2 regions of the Paenibacillus sp. AK121 genome follow, and region 1 is predicted to be linked to the other one. Evidence: riboswitches for the same ligand, from Rfam matches in the RefSeq annotation. Region 1 holds a riboswitch; the other holds the start of a gene.
The links. A riboswitch is a leader RNA that binds a small molecule or an ion and turns the genes downstream of it on or off. The one in region 1 is predicted to bind cobalamin.
Positions count from the first base shown of each region.

Region 2: linked by a shared signal. The riboswitch ahead of KSP24_RS08775 (ABC transporter substrate-binding protein) and the one ahead of KSP24_RS04145 (ABC transporter substrate-binding protein) in region 1 are both predicted to bind cobalamin.

Region 1 is NZ_JAHPJM010000002.1:185,767-193,713, reverse strand. Features, by position in the region: gene nikA (nickel ABC transporter substrate-binding protein) at 1-852, opposite strand, end outside; gene KSP24_RS04165 (ABC transporter ATP-binding protein) at 995-1,774, opposite strand; gene KSP24_RS04160 (ATP-binding cassette domain-containing protein) at 1,771-2,676, opposite strand; gene nikC (nickel transporter permease) at 2,676-3,491, opposite strand; gene nikB (nickel ABC transporter permease) at 3,506-4,435, opposite strand; gene KSP24_RS04145 (ABC transporter substrate-binding protein) at 4,451-6,034, opposite strand; cobalamin riboswitch at 6,254-6,457, opposite strand; gene KSP24_RS04140 (nucleobase:cation symporter-2 family protein) at 7,063-7,947, opposite strand, start outside.
Region 2 is NZ_JAHPJM010000004.1:6,636-14,582, forward strand. Features, by position in the region: gene cobU (bifunctional adenosylcobinamide kinase/adenosylcobinamide-phosphate guanylyltransferase) at 1-169, opposite strand, end outside; gene cobT (nicotinate-nucleotide--dimethylbenzimidazole phosphoribosyltransferase) at 166-1,236, opposite strand; gene KSP24_RS08765 (ABC transporter ATP-binding protein) at 1,279-2,115, opposite strand; gene KSP24_RS08770 (FecCD family ABC transporter permease) at 2,112-3,158, opposite strand; gene KSP24_RS08775 (ABC transporter substrate-binding protein) at 3,155-4,162, opposite strand; cobalamin riboswitch at 4,371-4,585, opposite strand; gene KSP24_RS08780 (histidine phosphatase family protein) at 4,682-5,434, opposite strand; gene cbiB (adenosylcobinamide-phosphate synthase CbiB) at 5,449-6,420, opposite strand; gene cobD (threonine-phosphate decarboxylase CobD) at 6,410-7,510, opposite strand; gene lplA (lipoate--protein ligase) at 7,669-7,947, shown strand, end outside.

The sequences.
Region 1 (7,947 bases):
CTCGGACAGCGTAGTAACATACTGATTCGTGTCGCGAAGCTGTTTGAAAGCATCCAGGCTAATAACACCCTCTCCATAAATCAGATCCAGGTCGCCTTTTTCAAAGGCCATTACACGTGTTTCACCATCGGGAATAATTTTGACCGTAATTTTGTCCACCTTCGGTGCAGTACCCCAATAATTCGGATTACGCTTAAAGGTTGCATACTCATCCTGCTTGTATTCATCCAGCATCCAAGGTCCTGTACCTACAGGTTTCTTAATTCCTTTGGACGTATCTCCATCATCCGGGAACCCGGCTTCACCCAAAAACCGGAACGGGCGAACGACAGACAGATCCTGAAGAACCGGGTAGTATGGCTCTTTGAGCGTCATTCGGAACGTACTGTCATCTACAGCTTCAGTTTTGTCGAGAACGCCTACTATACCAAGCCAACTATGCGTTTTCTCATTTTTCATAATAGCGTCAAAGTTCTTTTTGACAATCGCCGCATTAAATAGCGTTCCATCGGAAAATTTCACACCTTTACGCAGCTTAAACGTATATGTTTTGCCGTCCTTGGATATGGTCCAAGATTCAGCCAAAGCAGGCTCCAGCTTGCCTCCTTGCTTGTAGCTGACTAACGGCTCATAAATCATGGATTGTGCAAAAAGTTGGGAAGGGTTGTATACGTGAGGATTCATTGTACCAATATCCCGTGGCCACGATAGCGTGATCGACTTTTCATTGGCAGCTCCGTTAGTAGAGGTGGATGCAGGTGTGTTCTCCTGCTTCGCGCAGCCCAGAATAACGGATAATAAGAGGAGTGTCACCAACATAAGGGTGGCAGTCTTGCGGTGTCGAACGGACATCAATGTATTTCCCCTTTTCTATATATGTGATAATGATTATCATAATCATATTTAGAATAGGTACCACATTATATTTTGTCAACAATATTCGGCAAGCAGAGCTATTATTTATTTTGAATTTTTATAATATTGAATTTATGGATTAATCCGCCAATGTTTGAAATAGGGCACGCGTGTATTCATGCTTCAATAGTTCTTCATCCCAATCCTCAAATATTTCCACGATCTCTCCCTGAACCATGACGGCAACACGATCACAGAACGTACGGGTGGACTGAAGATCATGAGTGATAAAAAGATAGGACAGCTGGCGTTCGAGTTGCATTCTTTTGAGCATGTCTAGCACGGAAGACTGGGTTGTCGTATCCAGATTGGCGACCGATTCATCGAACAGGATGATTTCTGGTTCAACCGCCAACGCCCGAGCAATGCACACCCGCTGTTTTTGTCCACCGCTTAGCTGTGCAGGGTATTTTCCCAGACTGTCAGCCTCCAACCCTACCGATTCCAGTAAGGAAAGGCAGATATCCAGCGCCCTTACCTTTCGCTTAGGAAAATAGTTACGGATCGGCTCCATCAAAATATCTTGAATGGTCATACGGGGATGCAGTGAAGAGGCCGAGTCCTGCGCAACCAACTGGATTCGTTTGTACAGATGAATATCCTTCATCCTTCTAGTATGTATGGGCCGGTGATCCAGCCAGATTTCCCCCGAGGTCAACGACTCCAGCCCCAGAATACACTGTGCCAGCGTACTTTTGCCACTTCCGCTTTCTCCAACCAATCCAAGGCATTCTCCCTGTCGTAATTCCAGACTCACTTTCTGTATAGCCTGCTGCTCACTCTGTCTCGTGTTGAACCAGCCTTTTCTCCGTCTGCGGACAGGGTAAGCTTTGGTGACGTTCTTCAATTCCAGTATCACGGTTGCATCCTTCCTTCCGGGGTCATCTCCAGCACCCGATCTGCTATGCGGCTTATCCCCTGACGATCATGTGAAATTAACAAAATCGTGAGATCGAAATCTTCCCTCAACTGTAGAAGCAAGGCCAGAACCTTGTCGCGGTTAATAACATCCAGCGCTGTAGTAGGCTCGTCGGCAATAAAGAGGCGCGGACCAGAGCTTAACATTGCAGCCAGCAGTACCCTTTGGCACATACCTCCGCTTAGTTCAAAAGGATATGATGACAGAATATGCTCAGGATCGGCAAAACCGACCTTGCGGAGCAGAGAACACAAATAGGATTCCTGCCCTGGAATAGTACGGCCTCCAGCCAGCTCTGTGACACGATTTAGCATCAGCCGCATCCGTGACAGCACACCCTGGGGCTGCGATGCAGTGTGGGACGGGGCAGCATCAGCTTGCCCCAGCTCCTTCTGGGCGCGCATCAGGCGCCCCCCGTTCAGTCTAAGCGTATCCGTCAGCTGGGCACGGACGGTACGGATCGGATTCAGCCCGCTCAGCGATTGCTGAATGAGCAGGGCAATTTCCCCACGGCGCAGTCTTTGCCAGCGCTGTTCATGGAACGGGATAATGTCTTCCCCGTTATAGTAGATGCACCCTTGCGTAACACCAACACCTGGGTCCAGCATACCCGCGATTGCGTGTGCGGTCAGGCTTTTGCCGCATCCACTTGGCCCAGTCAAGGCTACAATTTCCCCTGGGTAGACGGAAAAGTTCACATCCCGTAATAGCGGTTTGCTTTCGCTTCCGCTGGCTCTTACACCTGTACGGCAAATCTCCAAATGTTCCACGTGTAACAACGGTTTTTGCATGTATGCTTGCTCTATCGTGTCCTTTCGCCCCGTGACTGGTCGCTCCCCCATTATTTTGCCGCCTCCTTTTCCGAAAAATGATCACCCAGAAGCTGGCAGGCAAGCACAAATAGCATAATCGCCAAACCCGGGAAGATCATAACATGCGGAGCCACCTGAAAATACGAGGTTGCATCATGCAGCATCACACCCCACTCTGGCTTGGGCGGCTGTACACCCAGTCCAAGAAAGGAGAGCCCAGCGATCATTAACACCACGCGTCCGATATCCCATACCGTATAAACCAACAATTGCGGCCATACTTGTGGCAATACATAACGCCTTAGTATGCGCACGTGTGAATTACCGAACAAACGGGCATACCGTACATAGTCCTCCTGGCAAGCTTTTTGAACCAAACTACGGATATAGCGGACATAGCCCGCCCACCGTACCGCAATAATCGCTAGAGTCATGTTGACAAAACCCGGCCCCAAAATACCCACAATCGCTACCGTTAAAATAATATCAGGAAAAGCCAGTACGCCGTCGATTCCCCGCATAATCAACTGATCCACGCGCCCTCGCACATAACCAATGAGCAAGCCTGTGGGCAGACTGATACACAGCGTAGCTACCGTAATCGCACAAGCGATTAGCACACTCGTCCGAATCCCGTAAATGAGCCGTGACAGCACATCCCGACCCAGATGATCCGTACCAAAAGGATATTTCCGACTGGGTGGTGCCAAACGGTTCAGAAGATCCACATGCAGAGGATCATGAGGGGCAGCCCATGGAGCCAGCAATCCGAGCAGCACAATCAGGCCAAACAGTGCGCCCCCTGTCAGCAAGCTTCCTCTAAAGGAAAGCCGTATCTTTTTCATTTTCAGCTTCCCCCTTAACGCAAACGCAGCCTTGGATCTATCACCGTCTGGACCACATCCACCAAACACTGAACACCTACAATTAAAAATGCGGCAAACATAACATATCCCTGAATCACCGGGTAATCCCGCTGCGTAATTGCATCTATAAAATACTTGCCCAACCCTGGCCATGAAAAAATGGTCTCTACGATGACGTTACCTGCCAGCATAAATGATAGATTCGTACCTAACAGCGTAATCATTGGCAGAACGGCATGTTTAAATAGCTCAAAAAAGAGAATATGCATACGGGAAAAACCGCGAGCCCTCGCTGCCTTCACAAAATTGCGGTCACTCAGCTCCAGCATTTGAGCGCGCAATACACGAGCTTGCACCGTTCCCAATCCTGCACCAAGCGTCAGCGCTGGGAGTACTAAATGTGTCCAGTCCTCCCTTCCCATGGATGGGAGCCAGCCCAAGCGAACGGAAAATAGATAGATTAGCAGAAAACCAAGCCAAAAAGAAGGGATCGACGATCCTAGCAAAGCGAACAGCCTGCCCAGACGATCTAGTGGACCGCTGACTTTTAGCGAGGCAGCCAGCCCCATCCCAAGCGTAAGCACCGTCATGACGGCAAAGCCCGCCAAAGCTAGCTCCACCGTAGCGGGCAGTCTGCTCCACAGTTCGTTTAGCACCGACTCCTTGGACACATATGAGGTTCCCCAATGTCCCGTGAACACATCCCGCAGCCAGTTCACATATTGAATATGAAGCGGCTCATTCAAGCCCAGTTCGTTTCGCAGCGCGGTCAGCGCCTCCCCAGAAGCAGGAACATTATGCGCGGTGAGCAAAATGAGGGCAGGGTCACCAGGGGCCAGCCTCATCAGTACAAAAGTCAGCGTGGATACAACGAATACAATGATGGGCAGCTGCGCCACACGTTCCAGTATAAAACGAATCATAGGATACGTAGCTCGTTATTCCGCAATATCGGATTGCGCTGTAATGTAGTAATACTCGATCGGATGCGGCGTAAAGCCCTCTACCCCTTTTTTCACGCCAAACACATTGTCAGGGTGTACAATGAACGACTGCGGCAAGTCTGTATTGATAATATCCAGTGCTTGCAGTGTTACCGCATTACGCTGTGTGGTATCCTTTGCCAACTTCAGGCTGTGAAGAATATCCTCCAGCGGTTTGGAAGCATAACGGCTTACATTAGCTTCACTTGTAGAGGAGTAGAACATGTCCATAAAATACTGCGGTTCCCCTGTATGGGCCGTGAGCATGCTGTACATAGCAAAATCCCAATCGTTTTTGGTCAACGCCTCGTCGATATTTTCCACCTTGCGAATCTTGACCTGGATTCCCTCATTCAGCAACTGGCTCTGAATAACCTCAGCCATGACGGATAGCTCCGGACGCTGAGGGAAGGTCAGCAGCGTAACCTCGAATGGCTTGCCCTGCTTGGACCATGTGCCTTGGGCATCCTTTTGCCAGCCATCCTTCGTCAACAACTGCTCTGCCGTTCCGTTCAATGCTTTGCGCTCAATCTTACCGAAGGGAAGGATACTCGGAAACGGGCTGCTTGCTTCCGTACCGAAGCCCCTCATGACGGCGCTCACAATGGATGCGCGCGGAATCAGACTGTCCACCACCTTACGGTTGGTCGCATCCTTGAACACAGACGATTCCATGTTGTACACAATCATATGGGTACGCAAGGACGGAGCCGACAGCACTTGTAGCTTGTCGTTCTTTTTTAATACCTCTGCGTTATCTACCGGAATATCCGTCGCTACATCCACCTCACCGGATTGCAACGCCATCAGGCGCGAATTACCGTCCGTAATGAATTTCATCGTTGCTTCAGCCAGTCGTGCCTTTTCGCCCCAATATCCGTCATAACGCTCTACGACCAAGGATTGATCCTTGTTAAAGGCTTTGATTTTAAAAGCACCTGTCATCGCAGGGTAGCTCTGCTCATCTTTCATGGATGCCACATCCAGCACGATTGTTGACGGATCAGCCAGATTGGATGCCAGCGCTGCATTCGGCTGGTTTGTCGTGATTTTCAGCGTCAGCGGGCCATTTACATCAATGGACTTCACATCCAGTAAATCCTTCGCCAGGTGACTTTTCTCGATAGAGCGCAGCAAAGATGCTTTTACACTTGCTGCATCCATACTCTTTCCATCATGAAAAGTGACCTTACCCTGCAAGCTGAACGTCCACACGTTAGGACTGTCATGCTTCCATTCCTTGGCAAGCCAAGCCACAGGCTCCAACTTTTCATTCAAACGAATGAGTGTCTCACCGGCACCGGAACGCATCACATCCCAGCTATTGTCTCCATGCGGATCGACGCCTGACGGTTTCCACGTATACGCCATCACCAGCTTTTTACCTGCTGGAGTCTGTTGTGCAGGCGTATTCTCACCCTTGCCTGAGCTATCCTCCGTCTTTGTGGCTGTGCCGCATCCCGAAAGAGCCATAACTGCCATCAGCAGCAACAATCCTGTACATATGAACCATGAACGCCTATTACGATTGCCTATCATCCCACATGTCCTCCTCTATCTTGTAAAATATCGTATAAACCTAACGCAAAACGCGAAAAAAGCATTCCCAACCACTTGACCAGCAGTCAGAAATGCTTTCATTATAAAATGTCAAAACTCACCTCAAAGCCAACTCCAAAAACATAGAAGGGATCAGATCGGTTTCAGACATTCCGTATGCAGCACGCCTAACCACCTCCCCAGCATCCCGTGGGTCTGACAGTGATGTCAAAACAGGCAGGTCTCCTGACTCCAGGCTTATCTTTCAGGCCTTCCCGGTTCCTCACAGTTCCAGTGGCTATTCTGAAAGCTCCAGCAGTACCCTGCTGATGCCTGTATACAGTGGCGGGTCCGTGTCGGAATCTACCGAACTTCCCTTTTAAGTGAACACGCTCAACAACTATCTACATCGTCTCAACAAAACCTCGTATATAGAGTTGTCCGGCTCACACCTGTTTTCTTCCTTTATTCCTTTTTATTACGAATTAGGATTATCTTATTTTGTTGCTACTGGCTTGTCAATAAATGCGGCACAATAATTTAAATTTGAACGATCCCGCAAAGATCAAGACTGTCACTATTCATTGCATGCACGCAATTCACGTGCTAAAATTAGGTATAGAGATATCCACCGTATCCGTATACTAAAAAGAGCCTTCGTCGCGCCAACGGCAAAGACTCCTAGGATTTGAAAGGCTGTGGATCACCACGGCGCGCTAAATGCTTAGCTAAACCCACCGTTAGGCGCCTAACCTAATCAAGCGGTGGGTTTTCGCTTGTTCCGAAATTTCCGACGCAGCCAGCGATAAAGTTTACGAATACTAAACACCAGGCTTAGTAACGTAACCATCCAACGCAACACATCGTAGCACGACACAAGTGTGACCATCGGCTTCACCCCCTTTCGGGAAGCTGCACCGTGGTCCGAAAACATCCACCACTATAATCCGCTCTGGGTAACCCTATGCCAAACAGCCGGAAAAGAGGCTACACCCTCTCTCCGGCTGTTTTGGTTTATTTGCTATTCATCAAACCTTCTGTGGAACCTCCGAGACATTTACGCCTTTGACCGATTCACCCTGTTTTCTTGCCAAAACGATGTTCAAGACAATTGCCGTAATCGAGCCCGATACAATACCATTTTGCAGCAGCATTTTGGCAAAGCTAGGCAGTTGGTCAAACATTTGCGGCAGAACAGCTGAGCCTAGGCCTACAGCAATACTGCATGCTGCGATCAGCAGATTGCTTTCCTTCCGCAGATCTACTTCTGACAAAATAGACATACCTGATGCAGCAACCGAACCAAACATGACGATCATTGCCCCGCCCAGCACAGCGTTAGGAATCACTGTCGTCAAGGCAGCCAGCTTAGGCAGCAAACCGAGAACGACCATGATGCCGCCCGCAGCAAAAATAACGTTACGCGATTTGACGCGAGTTAGCGAGATCAGACCCACATTTTGCGAGAAGGCTGTGTAAGGGAACGCATTAAATATACCGCCCAGCATAATCGCAAGTCCCTCCGAACGAAGTCCATTGACGATTTGCTTTTGTTCCACCTTCTGATCAATCGCTTTACCTACTGCCAGATAAACCCCCGTAGACTCGACCATGCTGACAATATTGACGATAATCATCGTGCATACCGCTATAATGCTGAATTCTGGCTTACCAAAATAAAACGGCTGCGCAATACTCACCCATGAAGCATCCGCTACGGGAGCAAAGTGCACCATTCCCATCGCATAGGCGACTACAGTACCTGCAAACAGACCAATAAGTACGGAAATCGAGCGTAAAAAGCCCTTAGCTACTCGATTGACAAGCAGAATAACCAGTAGTGTAACCAGTGCCAGCAGCAAATTACGCGGCTGTCCAAAATCCGCGCTGCCCTGACCACCCGCTACATTGTT
Region 2 (7,947 bases), on a different contig from region 1:
ACCCGGCAGAATCGCGCTGGAGCCGATGAAGGGCGATGCGCTCCTTCATCTCCACATCATAGGCTTGCGCCGTTGCAATGTAGCAGGCACGCGGTGCGCGCGCCATGCATAATCGCTCGGCAAAGCCGCTTTTTCCGCTGCGTGCCCCGCCGGTCACGAGCGCCTTCATCGCTGCGCGGCTCCCTGACCGTCCGATACGCCTGCATCGGCAAAGGTCGCCATTTCGCGCATAATCCGGCACGCCGCATCAATCAGGTGCAAGCTCAGCGCACCGCCCGTGCCCTCACCGAGCCGCATGTCCAGATGGAGCATGGGCTCCAGCTTGAGCTGGCGGAGCACCGCCGCATGTCCGCGCTCGTCCGAGGCGTGCGAAGCAAGCATGTACGCCGCGCTTGCAGGCGCAAGCGCGCGTGCAGCGAGAGCAGCCGCGCCGGAAATAAAGCCGTCCAGCACCACTGGACAGCGATGTGCGGCTGCGCCGAGGATGACGCCTGCCAGGGCGGCAATCTCCAGACCGCCGACCTTGGTCAGCACGTCAAGCGCGTCATTGGCATCCGGCTGATTCACCTCCAATGCGCGGCAGACAACGGCTATTTTACGGGTAAGTCCCGCCGAATCTACACCTGTCCCCCGGCCTACGATAACTTCCGGCTCAAGCCCGGTGAGCGCACACACGACCGCAGCGCTGGCTGTCGTATTCCCGATGCCCAGCTCTCCGGTAACGAATAGCCGTGTGCCACCTTTAACCGCTTCTGCTACAGCTTCAGCTCCGGCCAAAACTGCTTGTTCCGCTTCCGTACGCAGCATGGCTGGCCCTTTAGCCATATTCGAAGTGCCCATGCGCACCTTACGATTCACCAAACTCGGGTGAGAGACATCCGCATTCACGCCAACATCTACTACCTGGACATCAGCGCCCGCATGACGTGCCAGCACATTAATTGCTGCGCCGCCTGACAGCATGTTATACAGCATTTGCTGCGTAACCTCAGCTGGAAAGGCGCTAACTCCCTCTTCACACACACCATGATCCGCAGCCATGACCATCACCGTTTTACGATCAAATTCAGGCTTATCCACGCCAGTAATTCCTGCTAACTGGATGGCCAAACTCTCCAGCTTTCCAAGACTTCCAGGTGGCTTCGTTAATTGGTCCAAATGTGCTGAAGCTGCCGAAGCCGCCACTCCATCCGGCTGGGCAATGCTATCGATCAGCTGACGCAGCTTGTCGTTCATATCTTCCACTCCCTGCTCTTTTTTTAGTATGTTCCCAATCTCCTATTGGTCTGCTGTAGACGCAGCGCTTCTGCGCAGCAAGAGCTGCGGCACACCGCTATCGGGATGCGGAAGCATCACAGGCTCAACACCATATACACGACGAATCCGGTCCTCTGTTAGCAAATCCGATGAAGTACCCAATCCTTCAACCATTCCATCCTTAAGTACAAGCAAATTATCGCAAAACTGTGCCGCCAAATTAAGATCATGCAGGACAGCAATGATTGTCACGCCCGTTTCTTGGCGCCATTCTGCCAGCAACTCCATAAATTCAAGCTGATAGCGCAAATCCAGATAAGTCGTAGGTTCGTCCAGCAGCAATACCTGTGGCTCCTGTACCATCACCTTTGCTAATGCTACACGCTGTCGCTGTCCCCCACTCAAGCGGTCCAATGTTCTGTCGGCCAGTGAAGTTAGACTCAATCGCGCTAGGACCCGATCCGTAATCGCCTCCACATCAACTCCCTTTTCCCTGCCTAGCCAGTCCTGATGAGGAAACCGTCCCATTTCTATAACTTCCCTGACGGTGTATCCCACTGGAGGAATTCCCTCCTGCTGGAGTACGGCTACAAGTTGGGAAAGCTCTTTTCTGCTGTAGCTACCGACCTTTTTACCATAGATATGAACACTTCCAGAAGTCGGCTGATCTACGCCAGAAAGCAGATGCAGCAACGTCGATTTTCCACTCCCATTCGGACCAATGATCCCCCACCAAGCTCCTTCGTCTACGTTCCAGCTAATATTCTTCAACACATGGAACTCTCCATAAGCACGGGTCAGGCCTGCTACCTCTAGCGCCCGATCATACACCTTCTGTGATTCACTTTGTTTGGTCACAACAGATCCCCCCTGCGTAGCTTCTTGTTCCGGTACAGGAGATACGCGAAGAACGGTGCCCCAACAAAGGCCGTCATAACGCCCAGAGGAATTTCTGTTGGGGCCAACAACGTGCGAGCCGCCGTATCTGCCCAAGCCATAAAAATAGCTCCACCCAGTGCAGATAACGGAACAATCATCCGGTAATCGGGACCTGCCATCAGACGAATGATATGAGGCACAACAAGTCCAACAAAGCCAATGACTCCACATACCGAGACAGCGGCAGCTGTCAGCAAGGTAGATATGATCAGGACAGATAGCTTCGTCGCATCTACATGAACCCCCATATGAGCCGCTTGACGTTCTCCCAAAGCCAGAATATTCAGCACCCGTGCCCGGTTCCATAGAAACACCAGCCCAACGATCACGTAAGGTAAAAGAATTCCCGTATATGACCAACCGCGCAGACTGAGACTTCCCAGCGTCCAGTACAATATTTCATTGACTGTTTCCTTCGACATGGCTGCCAGAAAAGAAACAATGGCTCCCCCAAAAAATTGCATCACCACACCTGATAAAATGAGGCTTTGGGTCGGAATTTTCCCACCTTCACGCGCCAACGTCAACACCATCCACAGCGTCAGCATGCCGGTTATAAATGCAACTAGCGGAAGCGTCCATATACCCACAAATGAAAATTGAAGCCCCCAATAAATCAGTACTGCTGCTCCGACCGAAGCTCCCGAGGATACCCCAAGGGTATACGGATCAGCCAAGGGATTACGCAACACACCCTGAAATCCGGCTCCCGCCAACGCCAGCGCTGCTCCAACCAACATTCCCAGTAACACCCGTGGCAATCTGACCTTTAAAATGATTTGCTCTGAGGATGTATTCCAATCCGGTGTAAACGTATCACCTAACCACGGTAGGTGGTTGATCAAAATACCTGTGATCTGGCTGACCGGAAGACTGACCGAGCCGATGCCAAGACAGAGTAGCAGCGTCAGCAGCAGCAAGACAAGACCTGTCCCCCCAAAACCGATCAGTCTACGGTTCATTTGAAAATTTCAGGGTACACGCCCTTAGCCACTTCCTTGAGCCCTTCCGTTACGCGTGGCCCCGGACGGCTGATCAAATTATCATCCACGGCAAATACACGATGGTTACGAACAGCGGATATTTGATCCCATCCACTACGAGCTTTAATGATATCGCCGAGGGTCTGGCCCGTTTTGTCGTCCTTCACACTTTTGCTGTACAAAATCACGTCAGGGTTTGCAGCTATAATATTTTCCTCACTGATTTGGTACCACCCCTTCTGCGTAGCACCTACATTTTCACCACCTGCTAATGTAATCAGCTCGTCCATAAACTCGCCTTTACCCACTGTCCAGCCTGGTGAAAACTCGACGTATACCCGCAGCTTCTGCCCTTTGCCGATATTTTTAACTCCTTCTTTCACTTCTGCTACATCTGCTCTCATCTTGTCAGTCACCGCTCTCGCTTCTTTCTGATGATCGGTGATTTTCCCATACAATTCGATATTAGCTATGACATCTTCAACTGTTTTCGGTTCTGTTTTAAAAATCATAATTCCCATGTCACGCAGCTTAGTCGTAGCCTGTTCACTAAGTGAAATCCCTGCAAAAACAACTTCCGGGTTCGCAGCAATGATCGCCTCTTCGTTCGGTTTCATAATACCGCCCATTTTAGGCTTTTTCGTAGCTGCCTCCGGGTAATCAGAGTAGTCGGATACACCAACAATTTCCTTATCCAGTCCGATAGCGAACAGCGCCTCGGTTTCTGCCGGGGAGACGGAAACGATCTTGTCCGGTGCTTTTTTAAATGTAAATTCCTGTCCTGTTGCATCCTTAAGCGTTAGCGGGTAAACCGTTTTACCCGGAGGCTCTTGTGCGGTTACGATCTGTCCCGGCTGCTGTGAAGAAGCTTGACCCTCTTTATTTTCTGCATTTTTTCCATTCGCGCCACATGCACTCAGCCCAACTGCCAATATCAGCGCCAATAGACCTGTAGTCCATACCTTTATTTTTTTTCCTGCCATGATTTGCACCCCTTCATACATAAATCGTTAAGAGCGTTACTTGAACTTCATCCGATATTTTCTCATTCCAGCCTTCTTTTCCTATCAAAAACCCCCGCATCCTCATATCAGGACACAGGGGTCACGTTAGCACAGATCGTGCGCAGGCGGGCAGCTTCTTTCCGCATGGACAGTCACTGCGAACACGTCATCCTTTCCTCGAAGGATTATGGTGACAGGCGGACGGGCAGGTATCCTGACTTATGGAAAATGCATGTCCTGATATTCTTTCATATGCCTGGCGGCACATAAAACAGGGCTAATGGGCATGTTTCCATTTACAGTGGCGGGACCGTGTCGGACTCACACCGACTTCCCTTTTAACAACGCAATAAAGGAAAGCAAGTTCCTCACATAGCGCCGACCTCGTCTGCTGGATATTTGATGTAGTGGTAGTCAAGCCGTTCTTTTACTTGATGATTATAGGTTAAAAAGAGTTAGCTTACAACCCAAACAGTCGCTTTATTCGCCTTGTTTAACCTAATGAGAAAGCAATCTTGCTATACAATTGTGCGGTCCTGTCAACCTTAACTGAATCCTAAATGCTTCTCCCGGCTTCGGATTCAGACTCCAAAAATCATGGCCAGGCATAAGCATACAAGCCAACTGACGAATTACACCACCATGCGTGACAATCAAAACAGAGGGCGGCGCAGCATTCGACTCCATTGGCTGAACCTCCAAAGCAATGCGCCACGCAAACAGAGAGTCTAGGAATTCACGCAGACGATTCACAAAATGAATCCAAGGCTCTCCTCCAGGTGGGGTGAATTGTTGCGGCTCATCAATCCAAGCGCGATACAACGCCACATCCTTAAGCATGTCATACGTTTTTCCATCCCACTCACCAAAGTGAAGTTCTCGCAGACGTGGTTCCATGATAGGAGGCATAGCAGAGAGGGAACATTCAGACGTCAATGCTGACTCCGGCAAAATGATCTGCAAGGTCTGGCGACATCGCATCAAGTCGCTGCAATAGATTCGAGCAAAGGAATGTCCCTGCAATTTTTTCTGTAAAGTCTTTAACTCCTGCTCTGCTCCCGACAGCAAACCCAAGTCGGCATGTCCCAGATATCGACGTTCCTTATTCCATAAGGTCGTGCCATGACGAACTAGCACGAGCTCCATGTCCCACTGCAGATCTTCTTTAGCATCATTCGGCTTACTAACCTGTTGTGAGTTCGGACTTGGTGCACTTTCTCGCACTCTTTTTCCTTCTGTATCTTGTTTCAAAATCGTGTCACTCCTCACTGCATCCATCCCAAGGCAAAACACCCTGCAGCTCCCATCAAACACAATCCTACAAACATAGTGGATACGGCGAACATCAGCCGGATCGTATGCCGGATATCCTTCGACTCCAACGGTCGTATCCCTTCGCCCATATATGCCCGAAAGGAGCGTATGCCGTGATACACATTATAGCCACCGAGACGAATCCCTAGGGCACCTGCCACCGCTGATTCGGGAAATCCGCTATTTGGGCTTGGATGCAGACGGGCATCCCGCTTGATTGTCCGCCAGCTTCTTGCAGCATCCAGCCGATACAACCACGACGCTATCACTAGCATAACTGCTGTCATGCGAGCCGGAATGTAGTTAGCTACATCATCCAGCCGTGCCGAGGCCCAGCCTAAATGCAGGTACTTTTCATTTTTGTAGCCAACCATTGAATCGAGCGTGTTTACGGCTCGATATGCCAGTGCCAAGGGTGCTCCCCCGATCAGGGCATAAAAAAGCGGGGAAATAATGGCGTCCACGATATTTTCAGCGACCGTTTCGACGGTACCGCGCACAATTTCGGGCTCGTCAAGCTGCTGCGTATCCCTTCCGACAATCATGCCTAGCTCCCGACGTGCCGCAGTCAGGTCATTCGCCTGCAACGCTCGGTATACTGCCATCCCTGCGTCCTTTAGACCTTTGGAAGCAATCGTAGTTGCAATCAGAACAATTTCTACGACGACAGACAACCACGGGTGAATCCAGGCAAGCACACGCAACAGCCCCCAGGCAAGCACAAAGGAACCCCCAGCCACAATAAATGGAAGCAGTGTGCCCGCACGTTTCAGTCCTCGGTCACTGCGGACCTTACGGCGAATCGCTTTTTCCAATGCTGAAATGGCATGTCCCATCCCGATGACTGGATGCGGCAACCACCTCGGATCACCGATTAGCCTGTCCAGCAGATAGGCTGCCATGATAACCAAGCTAACGATCACGCCGCTCCTCCTCCAGCACTTCACTCAGTGCAGACAGCAGCATATTGTTGGCTTCGGCGTCCTTAACCGCAATTCGAAAATGGCTCGCTGACAGTCCAGGATACATGGCACAGCTACGTATAAGAATCCCGCGTTGTCCAAGCGCCTGCTGAATAGCCGATGCACTCCACGTTCCCGGCGCCCTTGCTAGCACGTAATTGGCTTCGCCGGGAACGACACCACAGCCCCATTCCGCCAAGGCAGCCAGTAAGCGACTGCGCTCCGTAGCAATCAGTTCCTGTGTGCGGCGCTCATAAGCTTGCCCACTTCTCAGACACGCCTCTCCAGCCAGCAACGCCAGTCCATTAACGCTCCAGGTCACCTGTTTGGCCGTCATTTGCCGGATATAGTCCGGATGAGCAATCGCATAGCCCAATCGTAAGCCAGGAATGGCATAAAATTTGGTCATCGATCGGATCAAAATCACATGAGGATAGCGTTCCAGCACAGGCAATAATGAGATTTGCCGTTCCAGTGGGATAAAATCAATAAAGGCTTCATCCACCACCAACACGGTACCCGTTCTGCCAGCCGCCTCTGCCAGTTCATATAGCTCCTGCTCACCATATTGCACACCGTTTGGATTATTCGGCTGCCCAAGGAACAATACATCTACCTGCTCCATGAGCTGAAGGATGTCCTCCACGTCTGCCTTCCATTGAAGCGAAGCCTTCCCGTATACCCGATGGATCTCGGCTCCGAATTTGCCAGCCAGCTCGGCATATTCCGAAAAACACGGCTCCACTGTACCCACACGCTTGGGTGCCAGCCCTAATAGCAAGAGCGCCATGCTTTCAGCCGCGCCGTTACCGATGCTCAAAGCCTCCGGTGGAACCTGCAGCCGCCGTGCCAGCATATTTTTAAAATGGCGGTGTCCAGGGTCTGGATAGCGAATCACCGTGTCCAATGAGCTTTGCAGCGCCTCAAGCACCTCCGGTGGCGGACCGAGCGGATTAATATTCGCACTAAAATCCACAAAATCCGCAGCAGCTCCACCAAATGTCGCGGCAGCCGTCTCCCTGTCCCCGCCATGACCGTAAACCTCTATCATTGCCTCTCATCCTTTCCGGCCGTTTCCAATCATTTAGATCCATTATGAGGCTGCTTTTTGCGTCCCGTCAATGCAAATGAGCTTTTGTACATGGCTCACTTGGGTTACAATAGAGGGAGGCACACATAAATTACACAGTTATATACGGAGGAATGGACATGCTGTTCATCGACAACCAGGGCATACACGATCCAGCTATTAATCTTGCTATTGAGGAATACGCGCTCAAGCATCTACCGCTGGACGACAGCTATCTGCTGTTTTACATTAATCAGCCTTCTATTATTATAGGCAAGCATCAAAACACCGTTGAAGAAATCAACGCTGAGTTTGTGAGAGACAACAATATTCAAGTCGTTCGTCGCCTGTCCGGCGGCGGGGCTGTATATCATGATCTCGGTAATTTAAATTTCAGTTTCATTACCAAGGATAACGGG